Regions from separate parts of the Candidatus Symbiopectobacterium sp. genome, predicted to be linked through region 1. Evidence: predicted binding sites of a transcription regulator. Region 1 holds the regulator's gene; each other region holds the start of a gene.

Region 1 (5,407 bases):
GAGCATGATCTTCTTACCGCGTAAAATCAAGCATCTTCAATGATCACGGGTATATAGGGAAAATCTCCGATCCCGGCTGCACTAATTAAATCAATTATCCCTTTCACTTTCGCGGCAAATCAGCCAAAATTTGCAGTTTACCGTGCGTTGCGTCGGTGTCCGAACACGTCATCTTCGATGGGATCAACGCGTCCCCTTTAGGTACAAATTATTTCTGCAGTCTCCTTCTGATATCCTGTTTATACCATCGGAAAGAGAACATTACGCAAAAGCAAACGATTAACAAACTATATACTGCCGTAACAAGTAGGTTCAGGAGTCATGTTTAGATGGCAACGATCAAAGATGTGGCAAAGTGTGCTGGCGTTTCAACAACAACCGTCTCTCACGTCATCAATAAAACACGTTTCGTCGCCGAAGAGACCAAAACGGCCGTGCGGGAAGCCATCAAGGAATTACACTACTCCCCGAGCGCAGTGGCTCGGAGCTTAAAGGTAAACCACACCAAATCCATCGGTCTGCTCGCCACCTCGAGCGAAGCACCCTACTTTGCGGAAATTATCGAAGCGGTTGAAAACAGTTGTTATGCAAAAGGCTATACCCTGATTCTGTGTAACTCGCATAATAACCTGGAAAAACAGCGGGCCTATCTTTCCATGCTGGCGCAAAAACGGGTTGATGGTCTGTTGGTAATGTGTGCGGAATATCCGCCTGAACTGCTGAGCATGTTGGCCGATTACCGCAGCATTCCCATGGTAGTGATGGATTGGGGTCAGGCACGCGGCGATTTCACTGACACTATCATTGATAACGCCTTTGAAGGAGGATATCTGGCTGGGCGTTACCTGATTGAACGTGGCCACCGCGACATCGGCGCTATTCCCGGTATTCAGGAACGCAACACGGGCAGCGGGCGTTATCTGGGTTTTCTCAAAGCCTTGCAGGAAGCGGATATCACCGTTCACGATGAATGGATTGTTCAGGGCGATTTCGAGCCGGAATCCGGTTATAAAGCCATGCACCACATTTTGGCGCAGAAACAGCGCCCGACCGCTATTTTCTGCGGCGGTGACATCATGGCCATGGGCGCCATCTGCGCGGCAGATGAGCTCGGACTACTCGTACCGCAAGATATTTCCGTGATTGGCTACGATAATGTTCGCCATGCACGTTATTTCACGCCTGCCTTAACCACGATCCACCAGCCAAAAGAGCATTTGGGCCAATCGGCTTTTACCATGCTGCTCGATCGCATCACCAGTAAGCGCGAAGATGCGCAGATGACTGAGGTTCACCCAACGCTTATCGAGCGTCGTTCTGTGGGTGACGGCCCTTTCCGCGACTACCGCCTTTGATGTTTAAGACGATTTTCTTATATGCCCTAAATAATTAGAGTTACGGGAAGGCCGCAAATGAGGGAATCACGATGAGCTTACTAAAGTAAGTGATTCGGGTGAGCGAGTGCAGACAACGCACCTGCAACTTGAAGTATGACGGGTATAGCGCGTTGATTTGTAGATTCTTCATGACTGCATCAATCAATTTTGACTTGTCCTCTGATTGAAGCAGTCGTACACTGTTTTTCATTCGGACAATATCCCTACACTTATCCTTATTATAACGAACGCACGACTGCGTATCAGGATATGTGCCCCTACGTGTTACCACGTGCCGGTGTTGACACTTCAGTCCCTCTGGTATCCAGAGAGTAGACGATGGATGTTATGCCCGCTGCCGCTGTGCAACGGGCAAGCATAAACGGCTGCGCACGAATGCAACCGCTTACTATTTGAACAACGGGTAACCTGCCCGTGATTCGAACACGCTACGCGCAACCCGCAGCGTTCGGGTTGATGAGAGACTGTCTATGCTGTTCCTTGCGGCGCTGTCTGGCAAGGTTGGGGGAAGTTATGAGTTCGTCATATGTAGAGGAACTGGCAGAACATAACACGTCCTGGTTCCGGATCGTACACGCGTTATTGGCTATCGCCGATATCAAAATCAATGGCTCACGCCCGTTTGATATTCGGGTACGTAACCCTGATTTCTACAAGCGCGTTCTGCGTGAAGGCTCCCTGGGACTCGGTGAAAGCTATATGGACGGTTGGTGGGAGTGCGATCGTTTAGACTGTTTTTTTCGGCGTATTTTACGCGCGGGGCTTGAGAAAAGGGCCACCCATCATCTTAAAGACATTTTGCACATTGTCGCTGCGCGCTTGATTAACCTGCAATCCCGCAAGCGAGCCTGGATCGTCGGCAAGGAGCATTACGATCTGGGCAACGATCTGTTTAGCCTGATGCTCGACACGCATATGCAATACTCCTGCGGCTACTGGAAAGAGTCCACTACCCTAGAACAGGCGCAACAGGCCAAACTGCGCATAATTTGCGAAAAACTTCAGCTTCAGCCAGGCATGACCCTGTTGGATATTGGCTGCGGCTGGGGCGGGCTGGCCGCCTATGCGGCACGCCATTATGGCGTATCGGTTTACGGCGTGACCATTTCGCGTGAGCAGCAAAAACTGGCTCAGGCGCGCTGTAGCGATCTCAACGTCACCATTGAATTGCAGGATTATCGCGACCTTAACCGACATTTCGATCGCATCGTGTCTGTCGGCATGTTTGAGCACGTTGGACCGAAAAATTATGATACGTACTTTCGCGTCGTCAGCAAAAATCTCAAACCCGAAGGGTTGTTTCTGCTGCATACCATTGGGGCAAATAAAACCGATTCGCAGGTTGATCCCTGGATTAACAAATATATTTTCCCAAACGGCTGCCTGCCCTCCGTGCGCCACATTGCCGCACACAGTGAACCTTATCTGGTGATGGAAGATTGGCACAATTTTGGGGCCGATTACGATAAAACCTTGATGGCCTGGCACGATCGCTTTGTAGCCAGTTGGCCGCAGTTAGCGGACCGTTATTCGCCGCGTTTTAACCGTATGTTCCGTTACTACCTGAATGCCTGCGCCGGGGCGTTTCGCGCGCGAAACATTCAACTGTGGCAGGTCTTGTTTAGCCCCCAAGGGATTGAAGGTGGCGTGCGTGTAGCGCGCTGATTTCGGTCAGCTTAACGCCGTACATCAAAGGGGTTACGGCATTTTTTATCGCCTTTTCAGCTCATGCTTCAGGCGCTCTGCGCGGCATTTGCCGTTGCGGCCTCTTGTGCCTGACGCTGTGCCAGCACACGTTCAACCGTGTCGATAACAGCCTGAGTTTGCGGGTCGATTTCGATATTGATCCGGTTCCCCAATCGCTTCTGGCCGAGCGTGGTGCGTTGCAGCGTTTCGGGAATCAAATGCACGCAGAAACGGCTGCGAGTCACCTCACCCACAGTGAGACTGATGCCATCAATCCCGATAAAACCTTTGTGCAGCACATAGTTCATCTGCGATTCATCGGAGAGTCGGAACCAAATCTGGTGGTTGTTTTCCGAGGTAAGAATTTTAACCACTTCGGCTGTGCACATAATGTGCCCGGACATAACATGTCCGCCAATCTCATCGCCGTATTTTGCGGCACGTTCAATATTAACCAGATCGCCCGGCGTGATATCGCCCAGGTTGGTCAGACGCAGCGTCTCTTTCATTAAATCAAAACTGACCCGATCGCCATCAATTGCCGTCACCGTCAGGCAGCAGCCGTTATTGGCGATCGAGGCACCTGTCACTAGGCCGGTCAGTAATTCGGGAGGAAGTTTTACCACATGCGTACGGAAGTTCGTTTTTTCATCGATGGACACCACCGGCGCGGTGCCTTGAACAATACCGGTAAACATACGCTTGCCTCATAATAAATCAGTGAAATAACTGAATTCTACTGTGCCAGTATCTCCCCCTACGCTAACGTGGCACGCTGCGAGGGAATAAAGGCTGACAAATCATTTTGCAGTTTGCCTCATAACGACTGGAAAACCAAACGCATTCCCGCCTTTGTCACCTGACAAATCCGATAAGACAACAGAACCTCTTCATTGACACAATATCTTACGAAGAAGTTGGTTTACTTATGCCAAGCAGCTACACTGGAACAACGTTCTGTCATCGATTGATTTTCCATCTCAGATGGATGGCTTCGAAAGCCATTTGTGCTCGTTATCTCGCTTGCGGTTGTTTACTTTCATTCATCCCAACCCCCTGCTGGAAAAGCAATGCGCCACCTCGCAGTGCTGCCGTATAACAGAAAGCGAGGGGGTATCGACTCCAGTTTTTCGTTTTAACAATTCAAGGAAGGTGTTTGCGTGCAGAAATATTTGTTAGAGGCTCGGAGCCTGTTAACGCTCGCGGTTCCTGTTATTATTGCGCAGGTTTCCCAAACTTCCATGGGTGTCGTTGACACCATTATTGCGGGTGCTTATAGCGCCACCGATATGGCAGCGGTTGCAGTCGGTACCTCCGTGTGGTTACCGGTCATCCTGTTTGGACATGGTTTATTAATGGCGCTCACGCCCGTGGTAGCCCAACTCAACGGCTCTGGCCGACGCCCGCGCATCGCCCATCAGGTTCAGCAGGCGTTTATTTTGGCCGCGATCGTTGCGGTTATCACCATGATAGTGCTGTATAACGGCAAGCATGTTATTGCCATGATGCATACCGACTCACCGGAGCTCGCGAATGTTGCCATCGGCTATCTGCACGTGATGCTGCTGGGAGTACCGGGCTATCTGTTCTATCAGGTGCTGCGCTGCCAGTGTGAGGGGTTATCCAAAACCAAGCAGGGCATGGTGATTGGCTTTATTGGCGTGCTGATCAATATTCCGCTGAACTACATCTTTATCTACGGCAAATTTGGCATGCCCGAACTGGGCGGTGTGGGTTGCGGCGTCGCGACAGCCTCTACCTATTGGATCATGATGCTGATGATGGCGTTTTACAGTATGCACGCACGTTGGCTTCGCGATATCAAGTGGCAGCGCTGGCAGATTGATTTCTCCGCCATGCGGCATCTGTTTTCGCTTGGTTTGCCCATTGCGCTCGCCCTGCTGTTCGAAGTATCTCTGTTTGCCATCGTCGCCCTGCTGATCCTGCCGCTCGGCGTCATTGATGTTGCCGGGCATCAGATAGCACTGAACTTCAGTTCTCTGATGTTCGTGTTGCCGTTGTCTATCGGCATTGCCTCGACGATCCGCGTTGGTCACCGGCTGGGGGAAGGCTCCATGGAAGATGCTCGTGTTGCGGCCTACACCGGCATCGCAACCGGCGTGATGCTGGCCTGTTGTACCGCTATTTTCACCGCGTTGCTGCGTGAGCAGATCGCCTTGTTGTATAACAAAAACACTGAAGTGGTCGCTATGGCGGCGCAGTTGATGCTTCTGGCCGCGATTTATCAGATTTCAGACGCGGTGCAGGCTATCGGTAACGGCGTATTACGTGGCTATAAAGATACGCGTTCCATTTTCTACATC
Region 2 (5,580 bases), on a different contig from region 1:
CCAGAACCATTTCTTCGCTTCTGAAACGGTTGATCAGCGCGAACAGCAGACTCAGCGCAATACCCACTACGGTGGCTAATGCCATGCCTTTCAATTCAGCAGCACCCAAATGTACTTTCGCACCGCTCACCCCGATGATCAGGATAACCGAGGTCAGAATCAGGTTTTGTGCCTTGTTGTAATCCACTTTGGATTCGATAAGCACACGAATACCGGAAGCGCCGATGACACCGTACAGCAGCAGAGAAACACCGCCCATGACCGGCACCGGCACTGCCTGAATCGCGGCCGCCAGTTTGCCCACGCAGGAAAGCAGAATGGCAAGTATTGCCGCACCGCCGATCACCCAGGTGCTGTAGACCTTGGTGATGGCCAGTACGCCAATATTTTCACCGTAAGTGGTATTCGGGGTTGAACCGAAGAAACCAGAAATCATGGTAGAAAGGCCGTTGGCAAACATCGAGCGGTGCAAGCCAGGATCGCGCATCAGATCTTTTTTCACGATATTGGCGGTAACCACCAGATGGCCCACGTGTTCAGCAATCACCACCAGCGCAGCAGGCAGGATAGTCAGAATGGCAAACCATTCAAAACGCGGCGTATAGAAGGTCGGCAGTGCAAACCAGTGCGCCTGAGCGATAGGCGCGAAATCCACGACGCCCATGACAAACGATAAGCCATAGCCCACCAGCACACCGATCAGAATCGGGATAATAGCCAGAAAACCGCGGAACAACACAGAGCCCAGTACGGTAACCCCTAAGGTCACCAGCGAAATAATCACGGTTTTGCTATCAACTGACGCGCCATCCGCAGGCAGCAGACCGGCCATGCCCGCTGCAAACCCGGCCAGTTCCAGACCGATGACCGCAACAATCGCCCCCATCGCCGCCGGTGGGAAAATAACATCCAACCAGCAGGTACCAGCGCGTTGCACAATCAGCGATACCAGGCAGAACAGAACACCACACATGATAAAACCGCACAGTGCCACTTCATATCCCAGCGGCAGCAGCAACAGCACCGGAGAAATAAAGGCAAAGCTGGAGCCCAGATACGCCGGGATCTTGCCCTTACAGATAAACAGATAGAGCAGCGTGCCAATGCCGTTGAACAGCAGTACGGTCGCAGGGTTAATTTTGAACAGAATCGGTACCAACACCGTCGCGCCAAACATGGCAAACAGGTGCTGGAAGCTCAGCGGGATGGTTTGTAACAAGGGGGGTCGTTCACTCACCCCGATGGCGCGACGAGTCATCGTTTATATCCTCTGTAAAAGTGACTTGATGTTGTGTGGTTAGCCGTTTTGTCCAGCATCGTTATCACAGCACAGCCGCCCTCACGCGTCACCGCGTAGGGAAGCGAGGCTGATTATAGAAATCGTGCGAAATATGGGTGAAAAACCGCCGTGGCGTTGCGCAACGAAACCGACGCAAAAAAAAGCCGACTTACTCAGTCGGCTGATACGGCTTATTTAGTACCAAAGAGCTTATCGCCCGCGTCACCAAGACCCGGCATAATATAGCCATGCTCGTTGAGCCCTTTGTCGACCGAGGCGGTATACAGCTCAACGTCAGGGTGCGCTTTTTCCAGCGCAGCAATCCCTTCCGGTGCAGCCACCAGTACCAATACCTTGATGCTCTGGCAACCCGCTTTTTTCAGCAGATCGATAGTGGCAATCATCGAACCACCGGTCGCCAGCATCGGATCCACCACCAGCGCCATACGCTCATCAATGTTGGAGACCAGTTTCTGGAAGTAAGGCACCGGCTCCAGCGTCTCTTCGTTGCGGTACATACCCACCACGCTGATGCGTGCGCTCGGTACATTTTCCAGCACACCTTCCATCATGCACAGACCGGCACGCAGGATCGGCACCACAGTAATTTTTTTGCCTTTGATCTGATCGACTTCCACCGAACCGCACCAGCCTTCGATAGTCACTTTTTCAGTAACCAGATCGGCCGTGGCTTCATAGGTCAATAAGCTGCCGACTTCGGATGCCAGTTCACGAAAGCGTTTTGTACTTATATCGTTTTCACGCATCAGGCCAAGCTTATGTTTGACGAGCGGGTGTTTAACCTCGACGACCTTCATTCTATTCCCCCTATAGAAAGTGGACGGATATCCTCACGACGCAGAATCGGTGCGCCGAGGGCGGACATGGCAGCCCATCATAAAAAAATCGCGGGATTATACCGCTTTTTTGCTTAAGCGCTACAGGTTATAGCCTGATCCAGATCAACCGGGCAGGGAAATTCTCATTGAACAGGAAAAATGCAAAGCAGGCAACACACCACTCGCAAACGATTGCTCTCGCTGTTAGAATTAGCGCGCTTAGATAGGGGTAGATCCACCAGGCTGGATATGCTCGCTATCTCACCACCAATTGTATTCTCCGTGGGGACTCCGCAGTGATCGACAAAACCTCTCTTAGCTACAAAGACGCAGGCGTGGATATTGATGCTGGTAACGCATTGGTAGACCGTATTAAAGGCGTAGTGAAACAAACCCGCCGTCCTGAAGTGATGGGCGGTCTGGGCGGTTTCGGTGCACTGTACGCCTTGCCCCAAAAATACCGTGAACCGGTTCTGGTTTCCGGTACTGACGGGGTCGGCACCAAGCTGCGTCTTGCCATGGATCTGAAACGCCACGACACCATCGGTATCGATCTGGTGGCTATGTGTGTCAATGACCTGGTAGTTCAAGGGGCAGAGCCGCTGTTCTTCCTAGATTACTACGCCACGGGGAAACTGGATGTCGATACTGCCGCCAGCGTGATCACCGGTATCGCCGAAGGGTGCAAACAGTCAGGCTGTGCGCTGGTCGGCGGCGAAACCGCTGAAATGCCCGGCATGTACCACGGTGAAGATTACGACGTCGCCGGTTTTTGCGTCGGTGTTGTTGAAAAATCAGAGATCATCGACGGAAGTAAAGTGCAGGCAGGTGATACTCTGGTAGCACTGGCAGCCAGTGGCCCACACTCTAACGGCTATTCGCTGGTACGTAAGATTCTCGAGGTGAGCAAAACCGATCCGGAACAGACGACGCTTGAGGGAAAATCACTGGCCGATCACCTGCTGGCCCCGACCAGGATCTACGTCAAATCCATTCTGGCGCTGATTGAAAAAGTGGATGTCCACGCGATTGCTCACCTGACAGGTGGCGGTTTCTGGGAAAATATCCCGCGCGTGTTGCCAGAAGGCATGCAAGCTAACATTGATGAATCCAGCTGGCAGTGGCCCGCCGTGTTCAACTGGCTGCAACAGACGGGCAACGTCAGCAGTCACGAAATGTACCGTACTTTTAACTGCGGTGTGGGTATGATTATCGCACTGCCTGCTGAACAGGCAGAGGAAGCCGTGGCATTCCTCAATAGCCAGGGTGAAACCGCATGGAAAATCGGCGTTATTCAACCCGCTAACGCCGGAGACGCAGTGGTCATTAATTAATGAAAAACATCGTTGTCTTGCTCTCAGGTCAAGGAAGCAACTTGCAGGCGTTGATTGACGCCTGCGCGCGCAAGCGTGTCAAAGCGAATATCGCGGCCGTATTCAGCAATAATCCAGAAGCCTATGGTCTGGTACTGGCGCAAGAAGCCGAGATTCCGGCCCATGTCATCGACCCACAAGGGTTCGCTGACCGGGTTGCCTTTGACGCTGCAATGGCAGAAGAGATGGCGCAATACCAACCGGACCTGGTGGTACTGGCGGGTTATATGCGCATCCTCAGCCCGGAGTTTGTTGCGCTGTTTGCAGGCAAAATGCTGAACATCCACCCGTCCCTGCTGCCCAAGTACCCGGGCCTGCATACCCATCGCAAGGCGTTGGAAAATGGCGATAAGGAACATGGCACTTCGGTCCACTTCGTGACTGACGAACTGGATGGCGGTCCTCTGATTCTGCAAGCCAAGGTCCCGGTGTTTGGTGATGATACGGAAGAAGCGCTCGCCGCTCGGGTACAAACTCAGGAACACACCATCTATCCATTGGTGGTGAACTGGTTTGCCGAAGGGCGTCTTAAAATGCGCGAGGGCGAAGCTTGGCTCGACGGCGTGCGTATTCCCAAACAGGGTTATGTTGCCGAATAACGCTAATTCCCACTGACTTTCAGGCGGTAGCACTCTGCCGCCCTGAAAGTTCCCGCTGAACGACACTTTATTTACTTACGAAATTATTACCATCATAATGATATAAAACAACATTATCTTTTTGTCGCATTTTCCCCGCCTTAGCATTATTGATAATTACTCTCATACTCATTAACTTCCCCTGCTCGATTTTATGCAGAGGGCGAATATGCGCGCATTATTCCTGACCAAAACGTTACTGGTCATGCTGCCGTTGGCGAACACCACCGCTAGGGGAAAGGCCGTTACCGACCTGCTGGGACGGCAGGTAACGATTCCCGATAATCCTTCACGTCTTTTTCTCGGTGAAAGCCGTTTGCTCTATAACCCTTGCGTTGCTGGAACCCGGTAATCCGGCACAGCGCGTGATGGGTTGGCCCGGCGATATGGCACGTTACGACGAGCAAAGCTGGGAAAAATACACCACCGCATTCCCTGCCATTGCACAAATCCCGCGTCTTGGCGATGGGGGGGCCGCACACGCTGAATGCCGAAGCCATTCTGCCGTTAAAGCCCGATCTGGTCATCCTGCCGCGTCTGGCTAAAACCTCGGCGAAGGATGATGCGCTACAGCAGACGCTTGAACGCGCAGGCATCCCGGTGATTTATGTCGATCTGCGCGTCGAACTGTTGAAAAACACCCTGACCGGCGTCCGTTTACTCGGCGAAGTACTCAACCGCACTGAACGTGCTGCCGCTCAGCGCATTTTACCAGCAGCATATGGACGCCATTTCACAACGCCTAGCGCGCTATCACGGCCAAAAGCCCACCGTGATGCTGCACCTGCATATGGGCCGCTGCAATACCTGCTGTACCACAGCAGTAGGTGGCAATCTTGGTGAGTTACTGCGCTTTGCCGGTGGCGATAACATCGCAGCCGACAGCATTCAGCGCGTCTATGGTGAACTCAATCCGGAAAAAATGCTGGCAGCCAACCCCGATGTCTACATCGTCACCGGCATGGTGGTGCCAGAAGGAAAACGATTCTCGTCACTGATGCTGGGCCCGGACGTTCCCGAGCAGCAAGCGCAAAACAGCTTTACCACACTGCTACAACAAGAACCCATTCTGTCACACCTCAACGCCGTGCAGCAGGGGCGCGCTTGGAGTATGCGGCACAACTTCTACCTAAGCCCGTATCACGTGGTGATGGTGGAGATGTTTGCCAAAGCGCTCTACCCCGATCTATTTGCCGATTTGCAACCGCAAGACACCTTAAAACAACTCTACCAACAATTTTTACCTATTGAATTTTCAGGGACATTCTGGAGTCACATCGCACATGAACGCTAATTTTATACGTCGCAGTTGGCCACTTATCCCGCTGTTGCCACTGGGTTCGCACGCTGCCTCATCGAGCGCGCAGGAAGATACCGTGGTGGTCACGCAATCTGACCGGGCCACCGCCGATACAGACAGCGGCTATCAACCGCACAAAAGCGTAACCGGC
Region 3 (5,580 bases), on a different contig from region 1:
CCGTTGACCCCCAATATCCCGAACGTTTTATCGCCATTACCCAAGAGCAGCCGCAACCTGGCCCACACGATCTGCTGGTTGAGGTAAAAGCGGTATCCATCAATCCTGTCGATACCAAAGTTCATGCCGGTTTGCGGAAAAACGGGTTGGCTGAGCCGCGCGTGTTAGGCTGGGATGCCAGTGGTACCGTACTTGCCATTGGCGATCGCGTCAGCGGTTTTCAAGTGGGCGATGAGGTGTGGTATGCCGGCGATATCACACGTGCTGGCAGCAACAGTTCGCATCAGCTCATTGATGCACGGATTGTGGCGCACAAACCGGTATCCCTCGACTGGGCCGCTGCTGCTGCGCTACCGCTGACCGCACTTACCGCCTGGGAAGGGCTGTTTGAACACCTAGAGATTCAGGACGCTGACGCAGGGAAAAACCTGCTGATTATCGGCGGTGCGGGCGGCGTTGGCTCCCTGGCTATTTCACTGGCGGCACTGCGCAGTGAGGTAAAGGTTATCGCTACGGCATCCCGTCCTGATTCGGCAGAATGGTGCCGTCAGCGCGGTGCCGATCTCGTGGTTGATTATCGCGATTTAGTCGAGGAACTGAAAAAAGCAGGCATCATCCAGGTGGATTATATTTTCTGCTTGAACGACACCGACGGCCACTGGAGCGCGATAGGCACCTTGATCGCCCCGCAGGGCAAGATTTGCACTATTGTGGAAAACGAACGTCCTCTGGATCAGAACGAACTGAAGCGCAAAAGTGCCTCGCTGCATTGGGAATTCATGTTTACCCGCAGCATGTACCAAACGCCGGATATGGAACAGCAAGGGAAAATTCTGCAAGAAGTAGCACACTTGGTGGACGCGGGCAAACTGCAAGGCACAGCCAGTGAAGTATTGAACGGTTTAAACGTTGAAACGCTGCAACAGGCTCAAGCCAAGGTGCAGGAAGGGCATATGCGCGGTAAGGTGACTATCGCGTTATAAACTCTCGCGTTGTCAGCCTCTTTAAGCAAACAGCCCCAAAGGTGCTGTTTGACTGATGACAAAGCCACTTTACCTCTCGTCATCCTCGGCGAAAGCCGGGAATGACGATGTTAAGTAGGTGCGTCACGACATTAAACGCTCGACGCGCACTTAGAACAACAGGCGGGCACGAATGGTGCCGGGAATCGCCTTCATCAGTTGCAGCGCGGTATTCGCTGCATCTGTTTCCACGTCGATTACCACATAGCCGATATCCGAGCTGGTTTGCAGATATTGTGCAGCAATGTTGATACCTTGCTCGGCGAAAATGGTGTTGATCGCCGTCAGTACGCCCGGGCGATTTTCGTGAATATGCAGCAAACGTGCGCGATCGCTCTGCACTGGCAGGGAAACTTCCGGGAAGTTAACCGCAGACAGCGTCGAACCGTTGTCAGAGTACTTCGCCAGTTTACCGGCCACTTCCGTACCGATGTTCTCCTGCGCTTCCTGCGTGGAACCACCAATGTGCGGCGTCAGCAATACGTTGTCGAACTCCAGCAGAGGAGACACAAACGGGTCAGTATTGGTGGCGGGTTCTTGTGGGAATACGTCAATCGCAGCACCGGCAATGTGTTGGCTACGCAGCACTTCACACAGAGCTGGGATATCGACGACCGTACCGCGTGAGGCGTTGATCAGAATAGAACCCGGCTTCATTAGCGCCAGCTCATCCGCGCCCATCATGTTCTGGGTGCTCGCCGTTTCCGGTATGTGCAGGCTGACCACGTCGCTCATGTTCAGCAATTCGGACAGATGACGCACCTGCTGAGCATTACCTAACGGCAGTTTGCTCTCGATGTCGTAAAAGTAAACATGCATCCCCAGGCTTTCGGCCAGGATACCCAACTGGGTGCCAATGTGGCCGTAGCCAATGATACCCAGTTTTTTGCCGCGCGCTTCAAATGAGCCCACAGCCTGTTTGTGCCACACGCCGCTGTGCGCTTTGGCATTGGCAGTAGGAACGCCGCGCAGCAACAGCAGCATTTCGCCAATCACCAGTTCCGCTACGCTGCGAGTATTGGAGAAGGGAGCATTGAACACCGGGATGCCGCGCTTGGTGGCAGAAGGCAATTCAACCTGATTGGTACCGATGCAAAAACAGCCCACGGCAACCAGCTTTTCTGCGGCAGCAAACACTTCTTCCGTCAGATGAGTACGGGAACGCAAACCGACGAAATGCGCGTCACGGATGGAGGCTTTCAACGCTTCCGTATCCAACGCACCTTTATGGTATTCAATGTTGGTGTAACCCGCTGCGCGCAGGTTTTCCAACGCGCTCTGGTGAACCCCTTCCACCAGGAGGAATTTAATCTTGTCTTTTTCCAGTGATACCTTTGTCATTTCCCGACCTTATTTTCAGACTTCAGATGCCAATGAACCCATTTGCCAAACAGCCTCTGCCAACATAACAAAAATTACGCCAGCAGCAAGGCAATCGATTGCTTCCCCGATACTGCTAACGGCGTCACAAACTCCCTTTTACAGTAAAAAAATAGGGATAACGCGTCTCCTTGCCAGATGCCAAGGGAACAAAATAAGAAAAAGTGATATTAAGTACCAAAAGTGAGACTTTAACAATGGTGTGGTTTTTAAGCAAAAAAAATCGGACGTTAGCACCTTCAACGCCAACGTCCGATGCGCAGGGGAGAAATTACTTCAGTGTTTTTACACCGTCCGCGGTACCGACCAACGCAACGTCAGCGCCACGGTTGGCAAACAGACCGACGGTCACCACGCCCGCAATCCCATTGATACGGTTTTCTACGGCAATGGCATCTGAGATATCGAGGTTGTGCACATCCAGAATGACATTGCCGTCGTCGGTGACTACGCCCTGACGATAGACCGGCTGGCCACCCAGTTTCACCAGTTCACGCGCCACGTACGCACGGGCCATGTGGATCACTTCCACCGGCAGCGGGAATGTACCCAGAATATCCACCTGCTTGGAGGCATCGACAATACAGATAAACTGACGCGCGATGGCAGCAATGATCTTCTCACGCGTCAGCGCAGCACCCCCGCCTTTAATCATTTGCATGTGCGGGTTGATCTCATCAGCACCGTCCACATAGATATCCAGTTCATCAACCTCGTTGCTGTCGAACACCGTAATGCCTAAGCTTTTGAGCTTTTCGGTAGACGCCACGGAGCTGGATACTGCGCCTTTAATCTGGTGTTTGATGGAACCCAGCGCGTCAATGAAGTGCGCTGCCGTTGAGCCCGTCCCCACCCCAATAATAGTATCCGGGCGGACATAATCCAACGCGGACCAGCCGACTGCCTTTTTCAGTTCATCTTGTGTCATGGTCTGTATCGTGCCTGCAAATTACAGTGGGAAGAGAGAGGCGTATTATAGAGCAAGCGCCACCGGAAACGACGCCAATCGCCGAGCGTCCTTCGATTATTTTCGGCCATCAGTGTGAAATGGGACAGATTTTTAGCGTGTTACGTCGGAAAAATGTGGCATAGTGCAAAGAGCAAGTTTTATCCATAGGAAATGGCACCTTCATGAAACGACCGGACTATCGCACACTTCAGGCTCTCGATGCCGTCATCCGTGAGCGCGGATTTGAACGCGCCGCGCAAAAATTGTGCATCACACAATCCGCCGTTTCACAACGCATCAAGCAGTTGGAGAACCTGTTCGGACAGCCGCTGTTGGTCAGAACCATACCACCGCGTCCCACCGAACAAGGACAAAAATTGCTGGCGCTGTTGCACCAAGTGGAGTTGCTGGAAGAAGAGTGGCTGGGCAATGATGCCAGCAGCGATATCCCGCTGTTGCTGTCGCTGGCGGTCAACGCCGACAGTCTCGCAACCTGGCTGTTACCTGCGTTGCAACCGGTACTGGTCGATTCCCCTATTCGCCTTAATCTGCAAGTGGAAGATGAAACCCGCACACAAGAACGCTTGCGCCGTGGTGAAGTGGTCGGTGCCGTCAGTATCCAGCCGCAACCGTTGCCGAGCTGTCTGGTGGATAAACTCGGTGCGTTAGACTATCTGTTTGTTGCCTCACCGTATTTTGCCGCACGCTACTTCCCGAACGGCGTGACCCGTTCCGCGTTGCTGCGCGCCCCTGCGGTTGCCTTTGATCATCTGGATGATATGCATCAGGCATTTTTGCAGCAGAATTTCGATCTCTCGCCCGGCAGCGTTCCCTGCCATATCGTTAACTCGTCAGAAGCGTTCGTACAACTGGCACGACAGGGCACCACCTGCTGCATGATACCACACCTGCAAATCGAGAGAGAATTGGCAAACAGCGAGTTGGTCGATCTGACGCCGGGCCTGTTTCAGCGCCGTATGCTTTATTGGCACCGCTTCGCGCCAGAAAGTCGGATGATGAGAAAGGTGACGGATGCCCTGCTCTCGCACGGGCATCGCGTATTGCGCCAGTCCTGACGCACGTTAGTCAGGCGTTACTGATTAGGTTGCAGTTCGAACGCCACGTCAACCTGATCGTCAAACTGGATGCTTTGCTGCTCGTAAGTCTGCGCCACATCGGCCTCTACCGCGACGCCCGCCGCTTTAAACATCCGAGCCATGGGAACGGGATGATAGTTGGCAACCTGATAGCGGATGCTGTAAATCGGTCCCAGTTTGGCGTTGAATCCGGTTGCCAATGCTTTCGCCTGGCTGGTCGCCGTTTCGATTGCCCTCTGACGTGCCTGATCGCGATAGGCTTCCGGGTTGGCTACCCCCAACTCCACGCCACGGATTTCCGTCAACCTCGCGTGCAGTGCACCATCCAGCAAGGCATTTAGCTGATCCAGTTGGCGTACCGTTACCGCCACCTGACGCACCGCACGATACCCTTTCAGTTCAGAACGACCATCTTTCAGAAAATCGTATTCAGGATGGGTACGCAGGTTAGCGGCTCTGATATCTTTTCTCTCAATACCGTGTTTTTCCAGATAGGCAAAATATTGCGCCACGCGGTCGTCCACCTGCTTTTTAGCATCAGCCACGTCTTTCGATGAAACGCTGACCTCAATCGCCAGATTTGCAATATCCGGCGTGGCATCCACGCTCGCTTTGCCCGATGTCACGATGTGCGGTCCGTTCGGCAATTCAGCGGCCTGACCGGACAGTGGAAGCGTGCTTAATCCTAACAGGGCGGCTATCGCCAGTGCTTTTAGCTTCACAGTGTCGTTTCTCCCGATTCCATTTAATGGTGCGCAGTTGCACGCCACGATGACGGCGGTGCGCCTGTGCAATGAATACGCCTACAGCTATAGATAAACATAGTGTTATTGATAAATATAGTGCACAGGCTGTCTTGGCTTAACTATAGGTGAATTCCTGAATACCGTAAAAAACGTCAAGTTACAACACTATTGCATACCGGAATGTGCGAGTTGCAGCGCAATACTCCACATGATGACGCCAACAAAGGCATTAATCATGCGCTGTGCTTTTGGCGTGTTCAGCCACGGTGCCAGCCAGGATGCCAGCAACGCCAATGCAAAGAACCACAGGAACGAAGCAGTAATGGAGCCCAATGCAAACCAACTGCGCGCATCGGGTGCCATTTGCCCGCCAATGCTGCCTTGCA

What was found. The regulator PurR, encoded in region 1, represses purine synthesis genes. The targets are predictions, from matches to a motif close to CANGCAAACGTTTGCNTG.
Region 2: a site for PurR is predicted at 2,300-2,317, ahead of purM (phosphoribosylformylglycinamidine cyclo-ligase). Genes of this name have one in related genera too.
Region 3: a site for PurR is predicted at 2,451-2,468, ahead of serA (phosphoglycerate dehydrogenase). Genes of this name have one in related genera too.

Annotation. Positions count from the first base shown of each region.
Region 1 covers NZ_JAHWCO010000053.1:84-5,490, forward strand. The annotation lists gene purR (HTH-type transcriptional repressor PurR) at 330-1,355, shown strand; gene cfa (cyclopropane fatty acyl phospholipid synthase) at 1,911-3,062, shown strand; gene QZ506_RS01775 (riboflavin synthase subunit alpha) at 3,131-3,781, opposite strand; gene QZ506_RS01780 (MATE family efflux transporter) at 4,244-5,407, shown strand, end outside.
Region 2 covers NZ_JAHWCO010000705.1:965-6,544, reverse strand. The annotation lists gene uraA (uracil permease) at 1-1,258, opposite strand, end outside; gene upp (uracil phosphoribosyltransferase) at 1,471-2,097, opposite strand; gene purM (phosphoribosylformylglycinamidine cyclo-ligase) at 2,415-3,452, shown strand; gene purN (phosphoribosylglycinamide formyltransferase) at 3,452-4,090, shown strand; partial or broken gene QZ506_RS20290 (ABC transporter substrate-binding protein) at 4,299-5,423, shown strand; partial or broken gene QZ506_RS20285 (TonB-dependent siderophore receptor) at 5,413-5,580, shown strand, end outside.
Region 3 covers NZ_JAHWCO010000127.1:544-6,123, reverse strand. The annotation lists gene QZ506_RS03945 (zinc-binding alcohol dehydrogenase family protein) at 1-983, shown strand, start outside; gene serA (phosphoglycerate dehydrogenase) at 1,134-2,363, opposite strand; gene rpiA (ribose-5-phosphate isomerase RpiA) at 2,674-3,330, opposite strand; gene QZ506_RS03930 (LysR family transcriptional regulator ArgP) at 3,534-4,427, shown strand; gene QZ506_RS03925 (oxidative stress defense protein) at 4,445-5,170, opposite strand; gene argO (arginine exporter ArgO) at 5,360-5,580, opposite strand, start outside.